DNA from 4 places in the Pseudomonas sp. 24 E 13 genome. Region 3 is predicted to be linked to each of the others. Evidence: predicted binding sites of a transcription regulator. Region 3 holds the regulator's gene; each other region holds the start of a gene.
What was found. The regulator FliA, encoded in region 3, starts transcription of late flagellar genes. The targets are predictions, from matches to a motif close to CTAAAGTTTNNNNNNNNNNNGCCGNTAA.
Positions count from the first base shown of each region.

Region 1 (5,110 bases), on a different contig from region 3:
CCTCCCACAATTTAACCCAGGGCTAAATTCGGAACTGGCGCAACAACCCGTCAAGCTGCTCGCTCAAGCCCCGCAACTGCGCGCTGGCCACGCTCGACTGTTCAGCCGCCAGCGCGGTGCTGTGGGACAGCCCGGCCGCCTGGGTGACGTTCTGATTGATGTCCTCCACCACATGCGCCTGTTGCAGAGTGGCACTGGCAATCGAGGCATTCAGGCCGTTGAGATTATGCAGCGCCTGGCCGATCGCATTGAGGCTCGCACCGGCCAGGCCGGCTTGCTCGATGGTCAGTTGCGAGGCGCTGTGGCTGTCGCTGATCACCTTGACCGCCGCTTCCGAATGCCCTTGCAGGCGCTCGATCATTGCCTGGATTTCGGCCGTGGATTTTTGCGTGCGCTGGGCCAGCAGGCGTACCTCATCGGCTACCACTGCAAACCCACGGCCCTGTTCGCCGGCGCGTGCGGCTTCGATGGCGGCGTTGAGGGCGAGCAGGTTGGTCTGGTCGGCAATCGACCGAATCACTTCCAGCACGCCGCCGATCTGGGTGCTTTCGCTGGACAGGGTACGGATCACCTCCACGGCCTGGCTGATGGTGCTCGAGAGCTGGTCGATCTGCTGCAAACTGCTGTCGATGTTGACCTGGCCCTGCTGCGCCTGGGCCTGGGCATCGCGCATTTCGCTGGCGGCGTGCTCGGCATTCTTGGCCACGTCCTGCACGCCGTAGGTGACTTCATTGATGGCGGTGGCCACCAGTTCCATCTGTTGCGACTGCTGCTGGCTGCGGTCGTGGGCCTGGCTGGCGTTGTGGCCCAACTCGGTGGACGACTCGCCGAGGGCGTTGGCACACACCTGCAATTGGCCGACCACCTGGCGCAATTTGGCGGTGAAGGTATTGAAGTGCCGGGACAGCTGGGTGACCTCGTCACGCCCGTGAGTGTCGAGGCTGCGGGTCAGGTCGCTTTCGCCGCTGGCGATGTTGGCCATCGCAGTCACCGCAGCCTGCAACGGCTGCACGATACTGCGCGCGATCAACAGCACCAGCAGGGCCATGACCAGTGCAATGGCCAGGCCGATAGCAGAGGCTTTCCACACCTGGACGCTGAACTCGGCCTGCACGTCGTCCACGTAGACGCCCGAGCCGATGATCCAGCCCCAGGGCTCGAACAGTTGGATGTATGAGGTTTTCTGCACCGGCGCATCGGCCCCAGGCTTGGGCCAGCGGTAATTGACGATGCCGGCGCCCTTGGCCTTGGCCAGGCTCACGAATTCATTGAACACGGCAAACCCGTCCGGATCGCGGATCGCCGAGAGGTTCTGGCCGTCCAGCTTGGGGTTGGCCGCGTGCATGATCATCACGGGGGTGAGGTCGTTGATCCAGAAGTAGTCGTCGTGGTCGTACCGCAGGCCGCGCACCGCGCTCAGGGCTTGTTGCTGCGCCGCTTGACGGGTGAGTGCGCCGGTCTTTTCCAGGTTCTGGTAGTAGCCGAGCACGCCGCTGGCGGTTTGCACCACGTGCTGGGTCTGTTGGCGCTTGGCCTGGTAGAGGTCATCATGGATCTGTTTGAGCATCAGGGCGCCCAAAGTCAGCAGCATCAGCACGGCGACTATCAGGATCAGCCAGAGGCGTCGGCTGATCGACATATTGCGCAAACTGTTCATCGTCCTGTCACTCCGAGCCTTTTATAATTGTGGGTGTTGCATCGACTTTTGCGGCTTGTCTGATAGGCTTTCGGCCCGTAATCGAAAAACCTGAGTACTGCCTGATTTTTCACGGAATTTTTGCATTCCGGCATTGAGAATCAACGCCGGGCGCTGCAGTGCGCTCGTTGTCAGTGAACTTTAAAAAACACTAGGAGGCACGCCAGGCGCGTGACCTTTGGAGAAAGCATGGATTTTTGGACCGCCATACAGGCACTGATTCTTGGCGTGGTCGAGGGGCTGACGGAGTTTTTGCCGATCTCCAGCACCGGCCACCAGATCATCGTCGCTGACCTGATCAACTTCGGCGGCGAGCGTTTCGAGGCATTCAATATCATTATCCAGCTGGGCGCGATCCTCGCCGTGGTCTGGGAATTCCGGCGCAAGATCCTCGACGTAGTCATCGGCTTGCCCACCCAGCGCAACGCCCAGCGTTTCACCGTGAACCTGATCATCGCCGTGTTGCCGGCGGTGGTGCTGGGGGTGATTTTCGCTGACCTGATCAAGCATTACCTGTTCAACCCGATCACCGTGGCCACGGCCCTGGTGGTGGGCGGTGTGATCATGTTGTGGGCTGAACGTCGCCAACATGCGGTGCATGCGCAAACTGTCGACGAGATCACCTGGAAGGACGCGCTAAAGGTCGGCGTGGCGCAGTGCCTGGCCATGATCCCGGGCACTTCACGCTCCGGTGCAACGATCATCGGCGGCCTGTTGTTCGGCCTGTCGCGCAAGACCGCTACCGAGTTTTCGTTCTTCCTGGCCATGCCGACTATGGTCGGTGCTGCGCTGTACTCGGGCTACAAATACCGCGACCTGTTCCAGCCGGCGGACCTGCCGGTGTTCGCCATTGGCTTTGTCACCTCGTTCATCTTCGCGATGATTGCGGTCAAGGGCCTGCTCAAATTTATCGCCAACCACAGCTATGCGGCCTTTGCCTGGTACCGCATCGCGTTCGGCCTGGTGATCCTGGCGACCTGGCAATTCGGCTGGATCGACTGGACCGCCGTCAAACCATGAACATCCAGCACCCACGCCTGAAAGCGTTGCTCCTGGTGCTGCTGTGCGCGGCGCCGCTGCTGGGTTCGGCGCTGCTGTGGCAGCGCGGGGAGACCGTGATCCCGCTGGCGGCCTACGGCGTGGTCAGCGTGGTGGCGTTCTTTCTGTACTGGAGCGACAAGCGCAAGGCGCAGACCGAGGGCCGGCGCATCCCGGAAAACATCCTGCACGCCGTCGAGCTGGCGGGCGGTTGGCCGGGGGCGTTGATCGCGCAGCAGGTGTTCCGGCACAAGACGCGCAAGGTGTCCTACCAGGTGCTGTTCTGGGTGATCGTGCTGCTGCACCAGGTGTTCTGGCTGGACCAGCTGTTTCTCGGCGGCACGCTACTGTCAATCCTCTAGCACCAACCCGACCTGTGTGCGCTTGGGCAGCTTGCTCACCACCAGCTGGTGCGAGCGCTGCAACAAGCCACGCAGTTCCTCGGAACCGAGCGGGTAGGGCGTGTTCATGATGATCCACTGCGCACGTGCCAGGTACGGCGCCGGGTGGATGCCCGGGCGATCAACGTGGCCGAGGAACAGCGCCTTGTCGACCTTGAACGCCAGGGAGTCGCCGCGCAGGTTCTGCAACGCGAACATCTTGTTGCCGGCAATCGAGAACACCCGCACGCCGCCCCATTTGTAGTCCTCGCGCGCCCCTGGCAGGCTCAGGCAGAACGCCGCGACTTGTGCTTCGGTCATGCTCATAACAGACGGTCTCCGCAGCCTTTGAAGCCCTCTTCCATATAGTCGATCCAGGCGCGAATCGCCGGCAGCACGCCGCGCCGATGCGGGTACACGGCCTGCAGCCAGCCACCGGGTAACGACCATTGCGGCAACAGTTGCACCAGCCGGCCGTTGGCCAGTTCTTCTTCGCAATCCATCATCGGCAGCACCGTGAAGCCCACGCCCATGAGGGCGCTGGTCTTGCGTACGATGAAGTCTTCGATGCCCAGGCGAGCCTCCATGACCAGCTCATGGGCGTTGCCCTGGGGGTCGATGATGCGCTGGTGCACCATGCGGTCCGCCTCGAGTGCACCCATGATCGGCAATTGCCTGAGTTCTTCCAGGGTCTCTACCCGGCGGTCACGCAGGAGTGCCGGGCTGGCCACCAGCACAGTTTGCGCCCGGCGCAGGCGTTTGGTGACCAGCAGCGGGTCTTCGTCGCCTAACTCGCGTACGCGCAACGCCACGTCGATGCCTTCGGCCACCAGGTCGACGCGACGATTCACCAGCGTCATGTCCAACTGCACCAGCGGGTGCGCGGCGAGAAACCCGGCCACCAGTTCCGGCATGATCTGCTGAGCCAGCCCGACCGGGCACGTGACCCGTAGGCGCCCCCGGGGCTCGGTGGACATGCTGGCCACGGCCTCATCGGCCATTTCCGCCTCCACCAGCATTGCCTGGCAGTGGCGCAGGTAGCGTTCGCCGACGGCGGTCAGGGTCAGTTGCCGCGTGGTGCGTTGCAGCAGGCGTGCGCCCAGGCGCTCCTCCAGCTCGGCAATGCGCCGCGACAGCCGCGACTTGGGAATCCCCAATAAACGCCCGGCGGCGGCGAAACCGCCGGCTTCGACGACTTTGGCAAAGTAATAGAGGTCGTTAAGGTCTTGCATGCTGGGCCTATTGTCCTGTCAGTGGGACAATCTATCGCATTCCAGGTGACTTATCGACGATTGATTAGGTGCGTAGTATCACCACCATCTGATCGCCCCTGTCGATCCCACCTCGGAGACCCCACCATGAAACTGTTGCATATCGATTCCAGCATCCTCGGCGACAACTCGGCTTCCCGTCAGCTCAGCGCCGGCGTGGTCAAGGCATGGCAAGCCGCCGAGCCGGGCGTGGAAGTGACTTACCGTGACCTGGCCAGCGAAGGGATCAATCATTTTTCCGGCGCGACCCTGAGCGCATTGGGCACCGCTGCTGAACTGCGCAATGCCGCGCAAAAGCATGAAGCCGAACTGAGCGCATCGTCGCTGGCTGAGTTCCTCGCCGCCGACGCCGTGGTGGTCGGCGCGCCGATGTACAACTTCACCATCCCGACCCAGCTCAAAGCCTGGATCGACCGTATCGCCGTCGCCGGCCAGACCTTCCGCTACACCGAAACCGGTCCCGAAGGCCTGTGCGGCAACAAGAAAGTCATCATTGTCTCCACTGCCGGCGGCCTGCATGCCGGCCAGGCATCCGGTGCCGCCCATGAAGGCTACCTGAAGCTGCTGTTTGGCTTCTTCGGCATCACCGATATCGAAATCGTACGCGCCGAAGGACTGGCCTACAGCGACGAAATGCGCAGCAAAGCGTTGAGCGACGCCAACGTGCGGATCAGCGAGCAATTGTTCGCCGCCGCGTAAGGCTTGTGTAAATGTTCGCCTCGCCC
Region 1 covers NZ_CVTO01000116.1:76,641-81,750, reverse strand. The annotation lists gene BFP90_RS13180 (methyl-accepting chemotaxis protein) at 23-1,657, opposite strand; gene BFP90_RS13175 (undecaprenyl-diphosphate phosphatase) at 1,886-2,716, shown strand; gene BFP90_RS13170 (DUF1294 domain-containing protein) at 2,713-3,096, shown strand; gene BFP90_RS13165 (MmcQ/YjbR family DNA-binding protein) at 3,085-3,441, opposite strand; gene BFP90_RS13160 (LysR substrate-binding domain-containing protein) at 3,438-4,346, opposite strand; gene BFP90_RS13155 (FMN-dependent NADH-azoreductase) at 4,473-5,084, shown strand.
Region 1: a site for FliA is predicted at 1,725-1,752, ahead of BFP90_RS13180 (methyl-accepting chemotaxis protein). Genes of this name have one in related genera too.

Region 2 (5,110 bases), on a different contig from region 3:
AGCCGCAACCGGGGGAAATCACCCTGGCCCACCACGGCGTGTTGTTCCTGGATGAATTGCCGGAATTTGACCGCAAGGTGCTGGAAGTCCTGCGCGAGCCGCTTGAGTCGGGACATATCGTGATTTCCCGCGCCCGTGACCGGGTGAGCTTCCCGGCGCGCTTTCAACTGGTCGCGGCGATGAACCCCTGCCCGTGCGGTTATATGGGCGAACCCAGCGGCCGTTGCCGGTGTACGCCGGAACAGATACAGCGCTATCGCAACAAGCTCTCGGGGCCGTTGCTGGACCGGATCGACCTGCACCTGACGGTGGCGCGGGAAGCCACGGCGCTGAGCCCGGCACAACAGACCGATGACACCACCGCGAAAACGGCCGCCTTGGTGGCCGACGCACGGGAACGCCAGCAACGACGCCAGGGCTGCGCCAATGCCTTCCTCGACCTGCCGGGGCTGCGCGAGTACTGCACGCTGGCGAAGGTCGACGAAGGCTGGCTGGAGAACGCCTGCGAGCGGCTGACGCTGTCGTTGCGCGCGGCTCATCGCTTGCTCAAGGTGGCGCGTACGTTGGCGGACCTGGAACAACAAGACGCCATCGCTCGCCACCATTTGCAAGAGGCCTTGCAATACCGCCCGGCAGCGAGCTCTTGAGTGGCTTAGCGGAAGCGATCCACCTCATGCCGCAAGCCCGCCGCCAGGGTTTCCAGCTCTTTGGCGGTGATCGCCAGGTTCGACACCACTTCACGCTGCTCGCTGTTGGCCAGTGCGATGCTTTGCAAATTACTGCTGAGCAACGTCGCGGTGCTGCTCTGCTCCTGGGTGGCGGTGGTGATTGCGGCGAACTGCTGACCGGCCGAGCGGCTCTGCTCGTCGATGCGCGCCAGGGCCGAGGCCACATCCGCGTTGCGCGACAGGCCTTCCTGCATCAACACGTTGCCGTGCTCCATGGTACTGATGGCATTGCCGGTTTCCTGCTGGATGCTCTGGATCATTACGGAAATTTCATCGGTGGCCTGGCGGGTGCGAGAGGCCAGGTTGCGCACTTCGTCTGCGACCACGGCAAAGCCGCGACCTTGCTCACCGGCGCGGGCCGCTTCGATGGCGGCATTGAGCGCGAGCAGGTTGGTCTGTTCGGCAATCGAGGTAATCACGCCGACGATACCGCCGATTTCCTGGGAGCGCTGGCCCAGGGTGTTGATCACCGTAGCGGTGCTGTTCAGCGCGGTGGCGATATGTTCCAGGGACGACGACGCTTCTTCCATCGAGGTACGCCCGATACGGGTCTGCTGGGCATTTTCCTGGGCCAGACGCTCGGTATTGCCCATGTTGTCGGCGATATTCAGCGAGGTGGCGCTGAATTCTTCCACCGCGCCGGCCATGCTGGTGATTTCGCCGGACTGCTGCTCCATGCCTTCATAGGCGCCGCCAGACAACCCCGACAGCGCCTGGGCCCGGCTGTTGACCTCTTCAGCCGCCTTGCGGATGTGCGAAACCATGGTCGACAGTGCCTCGCCCATCTGGTTGAAGCTGCGCGCCAACTGGCCGATTTCGTCATGGCTGGAGACATTCAGGCGCGCACTCAGATCACCTGCGCCGAGCGCTTCAGCCTGACGCACCAGGTCACTCAACGGCGCGAGCTTGCTGCGCAACAGCCATACCGTGGCCCCCACAGCCAACAGCATGGCCAGCACGCTGCCAATGACCAGGCGCATCCCCACGTCCCACGTCACAGCACGAATCTCGGCCTTGGGCATACTTGCCACGACCGCCCAAGGGCCGCCCTCGAAGGGGACCGACACGCTGTAGAAATCTTCGTTCTTGTCACTCCAGAAGCGGCCTTCACCGGGTTTCTTCGCCAAGTCGAGCATCACGGCGACCGCTTGATCCAAGGCTTGCACACCGGCCGGCGGCACCAACCAGTGCTTCTGCTCATCCAGCAGCGACAAGGAACCGGTCTGGCCGATACGGAAGCGCTTGAGGTTGTCGAACTGGGCTTTTTGTTCGTCGGTGTAGTCGAAGCCGATGAACAATACCGCGATGACTTTTCCGCTGGCATCACGCACCGGGCTGTACTGGGTCATATAGGAGCGATCGAACAACACGGCCCGGCCGATATAGGCCTGCCCGTTGAACACACGCTGGTAGGCCGGGCCCTGGCGATCCAGCACGGTGCCGATGGCGCGGTTGCCATCCTGCTTGGTCAGGGAGGTGCTGATACGGATGAAGTCATCGCCGCTGCGCACGAACACCGTGGCCACGCCGCCGGACATGTCCTTGAATTCGTCCACTTCGCCGAAGTTGTTGTTCAGCAACTCGCCGCCCAGGTACAGGCTTGGGGTTTGTACACCGGCCACGGCGACAGGCTGGTCCGCACGCACGCTCAAACCGGCGCCGAAGCGCTTTTCAAACAGCCCGCTCAAACGCTGAGTGCTCTCGCGCAAGGTGCTGTGGAAGGTATTGAGCTGGTCGGCGAGCAAACGCGCCTCGCTGGCCAGGTGCTCCTCACGGGTCGCGAGGTTGGCGGTATCGAGCGAGCGTAGTGCGAAAACGGTACTGCCGCTGATGACGACCGCCAGAATCACGGCTAATGCGAGGCCTAACTGGGAAGCGATCCGAGCGCGAGGTTGAGACATGACAGCTCCTGAGCCGAGGCCAGGATCATCCTGATCTCTTAGCGCTGCTCGGCGAATTATCTAGTGGGAAACGTTGGGGCACGATTGGTCCAGCACACCTACTTCGGCGCGGTTTCACAATACTTGAGCGATTCACAGAGGTATGACGCAATCGATTGCCGTGCATAGACCAACCCCTTCATTCGAGGCGAGTCACCGCGGGCAAGACCATCGCCTGCACCTCGCTCTGCAGAAACTCCGCCAGGCGCCGCAAGCGCTCACCCCCGGGCCGGGTTTTCGGCCACACCAGGTAATAACTTTCCCCGCTGGCGACGGCCGTTGGCCACGGCAGGCTCAAGCGTTTCTGGGCGACGTCCTCGGCCACCATCAACAGGTCTCCCATGGACACGCCATAGCCGCGCGCGGCAGCGATCATGCCCAGCTCCAGCGTGTCGAACACCTGCCCACCCTTGAGCGAGACCCGGGAGGTCAGCCCCATGTGCTCCAGCCAGTAACGCCAGTCACGCCGGTCCGGTGTCGGGTGCAGCAGTTCGGCCGTTGCCAGCCGCTGCACGTCCCAGGGGCCGTCATCCAATAGATTGGGCGCGCCCACCGGAATCAGCATTTCGGCAAACAGGTGGCTGGCCTCCCAGTCCGCCGGAAAGTGCCCGTTACTGAGCAACACTGCGCAATCGAACGGTTCCTGATTGAAGTCCACTTCATCGATGTTCATCCACGCGCTGGTGAGCTGCACTTCATTGCCCGGCTGCAGGGCCCGAAAGCGGCTCAATCGCGCCAACAGCCAGCGCATGGTCAGGGTGGACGGTGCTTTCATACGCAAGATGTCATCTTCGGCGTTCAGGGTATGGCAGGCGCGCTCCAGGGCGGCGAAACCTTCGCGCACGCCGGGCAGCAACAAGCGCGCCGCCTCCGTGAGTTGCAAGGTACGGCCGCTGCGCTGGAACAGCCGGCAGGCGAAATGCTCTTCGAGGGTACGGATATGCCGGCTGACCGCACTCTGGGTAATCGACAACTCCTGCGCCGCGCGGGTGAAGGAGTGGTGACGGGACGCGGCCTCGAATGCCCGCAGGGCATAAAGCGGGGGAAGACGACGAGACATTTTGATGACTCCGACAGCGCAATGGCCAAACCCTACCAGAATCAATCAGGCATGAGTTTTAATCATGCAAACGATCGCTTTTATCCCTTTGTGCAATGCGCCGAAAGCGCCGAGAATCAACCCTTCCCCACCTCCCTGACATTTCGAGAGCGATGATCATGCAGCATCCGGCACGTACCGAACTCTGGGCCATTCTGCGGCTGGCGGGGCCGTTGATTGCCTCACAGTTGGCGCACATGCTGATGGTGTTGACCGACACCCTGATGATGGCGCGCTTGAGCCCCGAAGCCCTGGCCGGCGGTGGCCTGGGCGCGGCGAGCTATTCGTTCGTGGCGATTTTCTGCATCGGCGTGATCGCGGCAGTGGGCACCCTTGTGGCCATCCGTCACGGCGCGGGCGACATCGACGGCGCCACCCGGCTGACCCAGGCCGGGCTGTGGCTCGCCTGGTTGATGGCCCTGGCGGCGGCGCTGCTGCTGTGGAACCTCAAGCCGGTGCTGCTGATGTTCGGCCAGACCGAAACCAACGTGCAGGCCGCCGGGCAATTTCTGACCCTGCTGCCGTTCGCCCTGCCCGGCTATCTGAGCTTCATGGCACTGCGCGGCTTCACCAGCGCCATCGGCAAAGCCACCCCGGTGATGGTCATCAGCCTGTGCGGCACGGTGGTCAACTACCTGCTCAATCACGCGCTGATCGAAGGCATGTTCGGCCTGCCCAAACTCGGGCTGATGGGCATTGGCCTGGTCACAGCCATCGTCGCCAATGGCATGGCGTTGGCACTGATGTGGTACATCCGCAGCAACCGCACCTACGCCGCCTATCCACTGAGCAGCGGGCTGCTGCGCCTCAATACCCGGTACCTGCGCGAGTTGTGGCGCCTGGGCCTGCCGATTGGGGGCACCTATGCGGTGGAAGTCGGGCTGTTCGCGTTTGCGGCGCTGTGCATGGGCACCATGGGCAGTACGCAGTTGGCGGCGCACCAGATTGCCCTGCAGATCGTCTCGGTGGCGTTCATGGTTCCGGCGGGGATGTCCTACGCGGTGACCATGCGTATCGGCCAGCATTATGGCGCCGGGCAGTTGCTGCGGGCACGCATGGCCGGACGGGTCGGCATCGGCTTTGGTGCCCTGTTGATGCTGGGGTTTGCCCTGGTGTTCTGGCTGTCTGCCGACCCGCTGATCGGGCTGTTCCTCGACCATGACGATCCGGCGTTTCATGATGTCATCGTCCTGGCCGTCAGCCTGCTGGCCGTCGCCGCCTGGTTCGAGCTGTTCGATGGTGTGCAGACCATTGCCATGGGCTGCATCCGCGGCCTCAAGGACGCCAAGACCACGTTCCTGGTGGGGCTCGGTTGCTACTGGCTGATCGGCGCGCCAGCAGCC
Region 2 covers NZ_CVTO01000153.1:49,867-54,976, reverse strand. The annotation lists gene BFP90_RS23475 (YifB family Mg chelatase-like AAA ATPase) at 1-647, shown strand, start outside; gene BFP90_RS23470 (methyl-accepting chemotaxis protein) at 653-2,629, opposite strand; gene BFP90_RS23465 (LysR substrate-binding domain-containing protein) at 2,808-3,728, opposite strand; gene BFP90_RS23460 (NorM family multidrug efflux MATE transporter) at 3,881-5,110, shown strand, end outside.
Region 2: a site for FliA is predicted at 2,730-2,757, ahead of BFP90_RS23470 (methyl-accepting chemotaxis protein). Genes of this name have one in related genera too.

Region 3 (5,110 bases):
GCGAAAAATTGCATTGAGCAGGTTCGCATCATCCGGGCGGCTTTCCAGCTCGACCAGTTGTTCGGACAGTTGCTCTAAAATTTCGCCGGCCTCTACAAGGAAATCCTGAAGGATTTCTTCATCGGCGCCGAAGCTCATGTGGGTGCTCCTTAGAAGCCTAAACTGGACAGCAAATCGTCTACGTCATCTTGACCGGATACGACGTCTTCACGTTTATCGGCATGAATCTGCGGACCTTCACCCTTGGCGAGATGTTTTTGTGGATCTTTTTCCGAGAGGATCGCTTCGCGGTCATGTTCGATGCCGGCAAAACGGTCGACCTGACCGGCCATGAGCACCAGTTTGAGCAGGTTGCTTTCCACTTCGGTGACCAGTTGGGTCACCCGCTTGATCACCTGGCCTGTGAGGTCCTGGTAATCCTGGGCCAGCAGAATATCGTTGAGGTTGCTGGCCACCGTGCGGTTTTCCTGCTCGCTGCGCGACAGAAAACCGTCGACGCGACGCGCCAGCTCACGGAACTCTTCAGCCCCCACTTCGCGGCGCATGAAGCGGCCCCAGTCCACGCTCAGGGCGTGGGCTTCGCTGGCCATGCCGTTGACCAGGGGCGTGGCGTTTTCCACCAGGTCCATGGTGCGGTTGGCCGCCGCCTCGGTCAGCCTGACCACATAGGACAAGCGTTCAGTGGCATCGGTGATCTGCGAAATCTCTTCGGCCTGGGGCATGCGCGGGTCAATCTGGAAATTGACGATCGCACTGTGCAGCTCGCGTGTGAGCTTGCCCACTTCCTGGTACAGGCCGCGGTCACGGGTCTGGTTAAGCTCATGGATCAACTGCACCGCGTCGGCGAAATGGCCTTTTTCCAGGCTGTCGACCAACTGGTGAGCATGCTTTTTCAGGGTCGACTCAAAGTCGCCCAGTGTTGTTTCTTTATGCTCCATAGCTCCCCCGCGATGGCATTAGCCGTGGATGCGTTCGAAGATTTTTTCGATCTTCTCTTTCAAGGCCAATGCTGTGAATGGCTTGACCACGTAACCGTTGACCCCGGCTTGGGCGGCTTCGATGATCTGTTCACGCTTGGCTTCGGCGGTCACCATCAACACCGGCAGGCTGCGCAGTTTTTCATCGGCGCGCACATGGCGCAGCAAATCGATACCGGTCATGCCCGGCATGTTCCAGTCGGTTACCAGAAAGTCGATGCTGCCGCTGTTGAGGATCGGAATCGCCGTAATGCCGTCATCCGCCTCGACCGTGTTAGTGAACCCAAGGTCACGCAACAGGTTTTTTATGATCCGCCGCATCGTTGAGAAGTCATCAACGATGAGGATTTTCATGTTCTTGTCCAATTCGACCTCCAAGCAGTCTTAAACGCGCCCAGCACCTGGACGCGCCACTTCAATCAACAGGCGTTACACAAAAAGGACTGCCCAGGGCACCACGGAGCGAATCCGCGAAGGCCGAAACCTTCGCGGTAGCATCTGCAGTGTCCCCACACTGCCTGTCAGCGCGCGCGCCACTCTCCCAACCGCCCCCGCAAGCGGGCCGCGCACTGGCTATGCAACTGGCTGACACGCGATTCGCTGACCCCCAGGACCTCACCGATTTCCTTGAGGTTCAGCTCTTCGTCGTAGTACAGCGCCAGCACCAGGCGCTCACGCTCCGGCAGATTGGCAATGGCGTCCGCCAATGCTCCCTGGAAACGCTCATCTTCCAGATCGCGCGACGGTTCCATATGCGCACTCGCGCCGTCCTCGTGCAGCCCTTCGTGTTCGCCGTCCTGTAACAGGTCGTCGAAACTGAACAGGCGGCTGCCCAAGGTATCGTTCAAAATCCCGTAATAATCGTCGAGACTCAATTGGAGTTCGGCCGCAACTTCATGATCTTTAGCGTCACGACCGGTTTTTGCTTCAATTGCGCGAATTGCGTCACTGACCATGCGCGTATTGCGGTGTACCGAACGCGGCGCCCAGTCCCCTTTACGCACCTCATCGAGCATCGCGCCACGGATACGGATACCCGCATACGTCTCGAAACTCGCGCCCTTGCTCGCGTCATATTTGGTCGACACTTCGAGCAGGCCGATCATGCCGGCCTGGATCAGGTCTTCAACCTGCACGCTGGCAGGCAGGCGCGCCAGCAGGTGATAGGCAATGCGCTTGACCAGGGGCGCATAGCGCTCGATCAATTCGCCCTGGCTGTCACGTGCCGACTTTTTGTAAAGGTTGTAGCCGCTTGATGTCATAGCACAGGTCCCGCGCTCGTCTGATGCACCAGTCGCTCGACGAAAAACTCCAGATGCCCCCGAGGGTTGGCAGGCAACGGCCAGGTATCGACCTTCTGGGCAATGGCCTTGAATGCCAGTGCGCACTTCGAACGAGGGAACGCTTCGTAGACCGCACGCTGCTTTTGCACGGCCTTGCGCACACACTCGTCGTAGGGAACGGCGCCGACGTATTGTAAAGCCACATCGAGGAAACGATCCGTGACCTTGGTCAACTTGGCGAACAGGTTACGCCCTTCCTGCGGGCTCTGGGCCATGTTGGCCAGCACGCGAAAGCGGTTCATGCCGTAGTCACGGTTGAGCAGTTTGATCAGGGCGTAGGCATCGGTAATCGAGGTGGGCTCGTCGCACACCACCAGCAGTACTTCTTGCGCTGCGCGGACAAAGCTGACCACCGACTCGCCGATCCCGGCGGCGGTGTCGATCACCAGCACGTCAAGGTTGTCGCCGATATCGCTGAAGGCCTGGATCAGGCCGGCATGCTGCGCCGGACTCAAGTGCACCATGCTCTGGGTGCCGGAGGCGGCCGGCACGATGCGGATCCCACCGGGCCCCTGCAGCAGCACGTCGCGCAGCTCACAGCGGCCTTCGATCACATCGGCCAGCGTGTGTTTGGGGGTCAGCCCCAACAGAACGTCCACGTTGGCCAGGCCCAGGTCAGCATCCAGCAGCATGACGCGACGGCCAAGCTCTGCCAGGGCCAGGGACAAATTCACTGACACGTTAGTTTTGCCGACGCCACCTTTGCCGCCGGTCACCGCGATCACCTGTACGGGATGCATGCTGCCCATTTTATTTCTTTACCTTGTCTTGCTTAGACGCAGGCTACATGGCTTGGCCGCGTGTATCGCTTGCAGACCATCGATGTAGGTACATTTCACGGTGTTCATCCTGCCTCATCCCACCCGTTTTGCCGGGTTGTGATAAAGGTCGGCGAACATATCAGCCATCGCTTCCTCGCTAGGCTCGTCTTGCATTTGCACGCTGACAGCACGGCTGACCAACTGATGACGGCGCGGCAGATGCAAATCATCCGGAATCCGCGGCCCGTCGGTCAGGTAGGCGACCGGTAGTTCATGACTGATTGCCAGGCTCAGCACTTCGCCCAGGCTGGCGGTTTCATCCAGTTTGGTCAGGATACAACCGGCCAGGCCGCAGCGCTTATAGCTGTGGTAGGCAGCGGTAAGAACCTGTTTCTGGCTGGTGGTTGCAAGCACCAGGTAATTTTTCGACTTGATGCCACGCCCGGCCAGGCTTTCGAGCTGCATGCGCAGGGCCGGGTCGCTGGCTTGCAGGCCGGCGGTATCGATCAACACCACGCGCTTGCGCAGCAGCGGGTCGAGGGCGTTGGCCAGGGACTGGCCCGGGTCGACGTGGGTCACCGGCACATTGAGGATGCGGCCCAGGGTCTTGAGCTGTTCCTGGGCGCCGATGCGATAACTGTCCATGCTCACCAGCGCGATGTTCTGCGCGCCGTACTTGAGTACATAACGGGCGGCCAGCTTGGCCAGGGTGGTGGTCTTGCCCATGCCGGCAGGACCGACCATGGCGATCACCCCGCCCTCTTCCAGGGGTTCGATCTCCGGGGTGGCGATCATGCGCGCCAGGTGCGCCAGCAGCATGCGCCAGGCTTGGCGTGGTTCTTCGACTTCGGCAGTCAGCGCCAGCAGGTCACGGGACAACGGGCCGGACAGGCCGATGCGTTGCAGGCGACGCCACAGGTTGGCCTGCTGCGGCTTGCTGCCTTGCAGTTGCGTCCAGGCCAAAGAGCCGAGTTGCACTTCGAGCAGCTCGCGCAGGCCGTTGAGTTCAAAGCGCATCGAATCGAACACACGCTGATCGACTGCGGCGGCCGGGGCTGGCGCGGCGGGACGTGGCGGTTCGACGAACGTAGGTTCCACCAGCGGCTCGGAAGCGGTCAGCGGCAGGCCGGCGAACAACTGGCGATTGGTGGTGGCGTCGCTGTCGCCGCGCATGCTCAATTCGGCCTGGGCCGAGACGATGCGCGAAGCGGTCTTGCGCAGCTCGTCTTCAAGCTCCATGTTCGGCACGCGCGGGGCCAGGGCCTGGGGGGTGTAATCCAGGGCAGCCGTCAGCTCGACACCGCCGGCAATACGGCGGTTACCGATAATCGCGGCATCGGCGCCCAGCTCATCGCGGACCAACTTCATGGCCTGACGCATATCGGCGGCGAAAAAACGCTTTACTTGCATAACCCACTACCCTCAGCCGTTGGGCCCTACTGTCGCGACGATAGTCACTTGCTTATTGTCAGGAATTTCCTGGTAAGCCAACACGTGCAAATTCGGTACTGCCAGGCGTCCAAAGCGCGACAACATCGCGCGGACCGGACCGGCCACCAGCAGAATCACCGGCTGGCCCTGCATTTCCTGGCGCTGCGCGGCTTCGATCAACGAACGCTGCAGCTTTTCAGCCATGCTTGGCTCCAGCAAAACCCCTTCTTCCTGGCCTTGCCCTGCCTTCTGAATACTATTGAGCAATATCTGTTCCAACCTTGGCTCCAAGGTGATAACAGGCAGCTCAGACTCAACGCCTACAATGCTTTGCACGATTGCGCGGGACAAACCGACGCGCACCGCAGCCACCAGCGCGGCAGTATCTTGACTCTTGGCGGCGTTGTTGGCGATGGCCTCGGCAATGCTGCGAATGTCCCGTACCGGCACTTGTTCGGCGAGCAAGGCTTGCAGCACCTTGAGCAACTGCGACAGCGACAGCACGCCCGGCACCAGCTCTTCGGCCAGTTTCGGCGAGGCCTTGGCCAGCAAACCCATCAATTGCTGGACTTCCTCGTGGCCGATCAGCTCGTGGGAG
Region 3 covers NZ_CVTO01000027.1:6,394-11,503, reverse strand. The annotation lists partial or broken gene BFP90_RS01040 (Hpt domain-containing protein) at 1-138, opposite strand, end outside; gene BFP90_RS01035 (protein phosphatase CheZ) at 150-938, opposite strand; gene BFP90_RS01030 (chemotaxis response regulator CheY) at 957-1,331, opposite strand; gene fliA (RNA polymerase sigma factor FliA) at 1,499-2,239, opposite strand; gene fleN (flagellar synthesis regulator FleN) at 2,236-3,069, opposite strand; gene flhF (flagellar biosynthesis protein FlhF) at 3,175-4,491, opposite strand; gene flhA (flagellar biosynthesis protein FlhA) at 4,504-5,110, opposite strand, start outside.

Region 4 (5,110 bases), on a different contig from region 3:
GCCGTGACGCTCGATCGGGATCGCGTGCTTTTCAGCGTAATCCATCAGCTTTTCACGGGACAGCAGGTCCCATTCACGCCAAGGCGCAATCACTTTCACGCCGGGCTTGAGGGCGTAGGCGCCCAGTTCGAAACGCACCTGGTCGTTGCCCTTGCCGGTGGCGCCATGGGAAATGGCATCGGCGCCGGTTTCGTTGGCGATTTCGATCAGGCGCTTGGCGATCAGCGGACGTGCAATGGAGGTGCCGAGCAGGTACTCGCCTTCATAGACGGTGTTGGCGCGAAACATCGGATAAACGAAATCGCGGACGAACTCTTCGCGCAGGTCGTCAATGTAGATCTCTTTCACGCCCATGGCTTGCGCCTTGGCACGTGCAGGTTCGACCTCTTCGCCCTGACCCAGGTCAGCGGTGAATGTCACCACTTCACAGTTATAAGTATCCTGCAGCCACTTGAGGATCACCGAAGTGTCCAGGCCGCCGGAATACGCGAGAACGACCTTGTTTACGTCGGCCATGCCATCACTCCACGGGGTTGTACGGAAAGGCAACGATTCTACCGATCAAAACCGCGAATTTACAGGGGCGCGACAGCAAATGAAGATAAAGCGACAGATTGTGTCGAACGAGCGACCGATGACCGCGCCTTACGAGGTCGCAGCAGGGTTGCTCGGAGTTGCGGCCTGGGGTGCCGGTTTCTCGGGCGCCGCCACGCGTTCGAGCTGCACGTTGACCCGACGGTTGCGCGCTCGATTGGCGGCGTTGGTGTTGGGCGCCAAGGGGTAGCTTTCACCATGGAAACGCATCGTGATCTGGGATTCCGGGATGCCGTTGGCCTTGAAGTAGTCCACTACCGCCAAGGCACGGCGTCGTGAAACATCACGGTTGGTCAGGCGGTTGCCGCTGTTATCCGAATGGCCGTTCAGCTCGATGTGGTTGACCGTAGGGTCGGCTTTCATGAACGCGACAATGACCGACAGTTTCTTCCGGGCCGCTGCATCCAGTTCGATGCCACCACCGGGGAAACCGACTTCCGTTTGTTTAACCTGATCGTAGTTCATCGGCAACAGCTTGGTAGTACACAACTGATAGTCGTTGTAGGCCTTGGAGAATTTCACCGGCAGCAGGCGAATTTCCGAATAACCGCCTTCGCGTCCGTAGTGCCGCACGGTCGGGCTGCGGCCTTCGAGCAAACCGGTGAACAGACGCCCGGCCTGGGCCTGGGAGCTGTTAAACAGCACATCACCACTGCCGACGCGTACCGCACCGAGGTTGATGTCGCCACGGCCCGGTTGCCAGGGCGCGGCGGCGGCCAGCAACGTGGCGGAACCGGCACCGAGCGAACCACTGTAGGCTTTCAGGCGAAAGGTCGCCTGCTCGCCCGCCCGGCGCACAAACTCACCCGAGCCGAAATCAGTGATCGGCTGGGTCAGGCGGCACTCGAACTGATCGCCCTCCACTTTCCACTCAATATTCTCCAGGCGTGTCTGGAACGTGAGGGCCATCGCGGGCAGGCTGGCGAACACACTGAGCAGGGCTAGATAATGCTGGCGCACGGGAGGCTCCACTGGTTTCTACAACACTTCAAGGCGTCATACATCGTTAAGGCATACCCAGTGCTATCGGTTGCATCCTGCAAAACTTGATAGCGAGTGCCTGCACGAGTCTTTTCCGGTAGCATTCCCACCAGATTGACCCGCCTGGAATCCCCAATGTCCGACCGCCTGACCCTGCTGCGTCCCGACGACTGGCATATACATCTTCGTGATGGTGCTGTGTTACCCCACACCGTGGCCGATGTCGCGCGCACATTTGGACGCGCCATCATCATGCCTAACCTGGTACCTCCGGTGCGTAACGCCGAGCAAGCCGATGCCTATCGCCAGCGTATCCTCGCTGCACGACCGGCCGGCAGCCGCTTCGAACCGCTGATGGTGCTCTACCTCACCGACCGCACCCAGCCTTCGGAGATTCGCGAGGCCAAGGCCAGCGGTTTCGTGCACGCCGCCAAGCTGTACCCGGCCGGCGCGACCACCAACTCCGACTCCGGCGTGACCAGCATCGACAAGATACTGCCGGCCATCGAAGCCATGGCCGATGTGGGCATGCCGCTGTTGATCCACGGTGAAGTCACCCGTGGCGATGTCGACGTGTTCGATCGCGAAAAGATCTTCATCGACGAACATATGCGCCGCGTGGTCGAGCTGTTCCCGACCCTCAAGGTGGTGTTCGAACACATCACCACCGCAGACGCCGTGCAGTTCGTCACCGAGGCTTCGGCCAACGTCGGCGCGACCATCACCGCACACCACCTGTTGTACAACCGCAATCACATGTTGGTGGGCGGTATTCGGCCGCACTTCTATTGCCTGCCGATCCTCAAGCGCAACACCCACCAGGTGGCGTTGCTGGATGCCGCGACCAGCGGCAACCCGAAGTTCTTCCTCGGCACCGATTCCGCGCCCCACGCCCAGCACGCCAAGGAAGCCGCCTGCGGTTGCGCGGGATGCTACACCGCGTTTGCCGCCATCGAGCTGTACGCTGAAGCGTTCGAACAACGCAACGCCCTGGACAAGCTTGAAGGTTTCGCCAGCCTCAACGGCCCGCGCTTCTATGGCCTGCCGGCCAATACCGACCGCATCACCCTGGTTCGTGAAGACTGGACCGCCCCCGCCAGCCTGCCGTTTGGCGAGCTGACCGTTATCCCGCTGCGCGCCGGTGAAACACTGCGCTGGCGCCTGCTGGAGGAAAGCAAGTGAGTGAAGACCATTACGATGAAGACCAGGAACATGGCGGTGGCGGCGGTTCGCGCCACCCGATGGCCGAGCGTTTCCGAGGCTACCTGCCTGTCGTTATCGATGTAGAAACCGGCGGTTTCAATTGCGCCACCGACGCGTTGCTGGAAATTGCCGCGACCACCATCGGCATGGACGAGCAGGGCTTCGTGTACCCGGATCACACCCACTTCTTCCGCGTCGAGCCGTTTGAAGGGGCCAACATCGAAGCAGCGGCCCTGGAGTTCACCGGCATCAAGCTTGATCACCCGCTGCGCATGGCGGTGAGTGAAGAAGCGGCGCTGACCGACATCTTCCGTGGCGTACGCAAGGCGCTGAAGGCCAACGGCTGCAAGCGCGCGATCCTGGTAGGGCACAACAGCAGTTTCGACCTGGGCTTCCTGAACGCCGCCGTGGCGCGGCTGGACATGAAACGCAACCCGTTTCATCCGTTCTCCAGTTTCGACACCGCCACGCTCGCCGGCCTGGCCTATGGCCAGACCGTGCTGGCGAAAGCCTGCCAGGCCGCCGGCATCGACTTTGACGGCCGCGAAGCTCATTCGGCGCGCTACGACACCGAAAAGACCGCCGAGCTGTTCTGCGGCATCGTCAATCGCTGGAAACAGATGGGTGGCTGGGAAGACTTCAGCGACTGAGACTCGTCCCGCCAGGTCTGTAGGAGCGAGCTTGCTCGCGAAAAACGTCAACGATAACGCGTGCTTGCTGAATGAACGCGGTGCCTGTGAGTTTTTCGCGAGCAAGCTCGCTCCTACATGGCATTGGGGCTTGCGGCGTGTCAGTGACGTATTTATGGGCTGATACTGCGCAATCACGCGCAAGTCGAATCGTCGCACCGCACCGCCCATAAAAAAACCGGCCCTCACAGGCCGGTTTTTTTCTACCTTGAATCCGGCTTACAGCTTGCCGGCGTTCTCGGTCAGGTAAGCCGCCACACCTTCGGTGGAAGCGGTCATGCCTTTGTCGCCTTTTTTCCAGTTGGCAGGGCAGACTTCGCCGTGCTCTTCGTGGAATTGCAGCGCGTCGACCAGGCGAATCAGCTCTTCCATGTTACGGCCCAGCGGCAGGTCGTTGATGATCTGCGAGCGCACAACGCCCTTATCGTCGATCAGGAACGCGCCACGGAAAGCCACACCGCCTTCGGACTCTACGTCGTAGGCCTTGGCGATATCGTGCTTCATATCGGCAGCCATGGTGTATTTGACTTTACCGATGCCGCCATCGTTGATGGCTGTGTTGCGCCAGGCATTGTGGGTGAAGTGGGAGTCGATGGAAACGGCGACCACTTCAACGTTGCGTGCCTTGAAATCGTCCATGCGGTGATCCAGAGCGATCAGCTCGGATGGGCAGACGAAGGTGAAGTCCAGCGGGTAGAAGAACACCAGGCCGTATTTGCCTTTGATGGCTTCAGACAGTTTGAAGCTGTCTACGATTTCGCCATTGCCGAGGACGGCAGGTACGTCGAAATCCGGGGCTTGTTTGCCGACGAGTACGCTCATTGGATATCTCCTGATGAAGGGGTGACGATTGAAGTAACAGGACCAGCGTCGAGTCTGCCGTGTAGTGGCGACAGACCTGTGACGCGGTCACGCTTCGTGAAGACCGACCATCATACACCGAAAAAACCGTTCGTCAGCGCGCAGGCAATACCCAAGGGACAGTCGACGAAACTATTTTGACAATCATTCTCGTTAACATTAAGATCCATCGCACTTAAGCCCTAAACCCGCGACGGTTCTCCTTATGTATGTGTGCCTCTGTACTGGCGTCACCGACGGACAAATCCGCGAAGCAATCTATGAAGGTTGCTGCAGCTACAAGGAAGTGCGTGAAACCACCGGCGTTGCCAGCCAGTGTGGAAAATGTGCATGCCTCGCCAAGCAAGTGGTACGGGAAACCCTTACGCAGTTGCAGACAGCCCAGGCTGCGGCACCGTATTCAGTAGAATTTACACACGCTTAAATAGGCGTGTTTTAAAGAACCGGACCCTGTGTCCGGTTTTTTTATGCCTGAAATTCAATTAGTTAGCGTCAAGACGCGGAACACAAACATTCTTATTCCGATTAATTTTCATTTATTATTCAATAACTTAGGTTTGACACCGGGATTGTCGCCGCTCAAACTCCGCCCATACACAGCTATTACAGGGCAGGACCCCAGTCATGAAAGGCGACATCTCAGTCATCCAGCAACTCAACAAAATCCTTGCCAATGAACTGGTCGCGATCAATCAGTACTTTCTGCATGCACGCATGTACGACGATTGGGGCCTGGAAAAGCTGGGCAAGCGCGAATACAAAGAATCGATCAAGGCCATGAA
Region 4 covers NZ_CVTO01000156.1:78,534-83,643, forward strand. The annotation lists gene BFP90_RS24865 (argininosuccinate synthase) at 1-516, opposite strand, end outside; gene BFP90_RS24870 (flagellar protein MotY) at 646-1,554, opposite strand; gene pyrC (dihydroorotase) at 1,711-2,757, shown strand; gene rnt (ribonuclease T) at 2,754-3,428, shown strand; gene BFP90_RS24885 (peroxiredoxin) at 3,687-4,289, opposite strand; gene BFP90_RS27820 (bacterioferritin-associated ferredoxin) at 4,534-4,752, shown strand; gene bfr (bacterioferritin) at 4,953-5,110, shown strand, end outside.
Region 4: a site for FliA is predicted at 1,618-1,645, ahead of BFP90_RS24870 (flagellar protein MotY). Genes of this name have one in related genera too.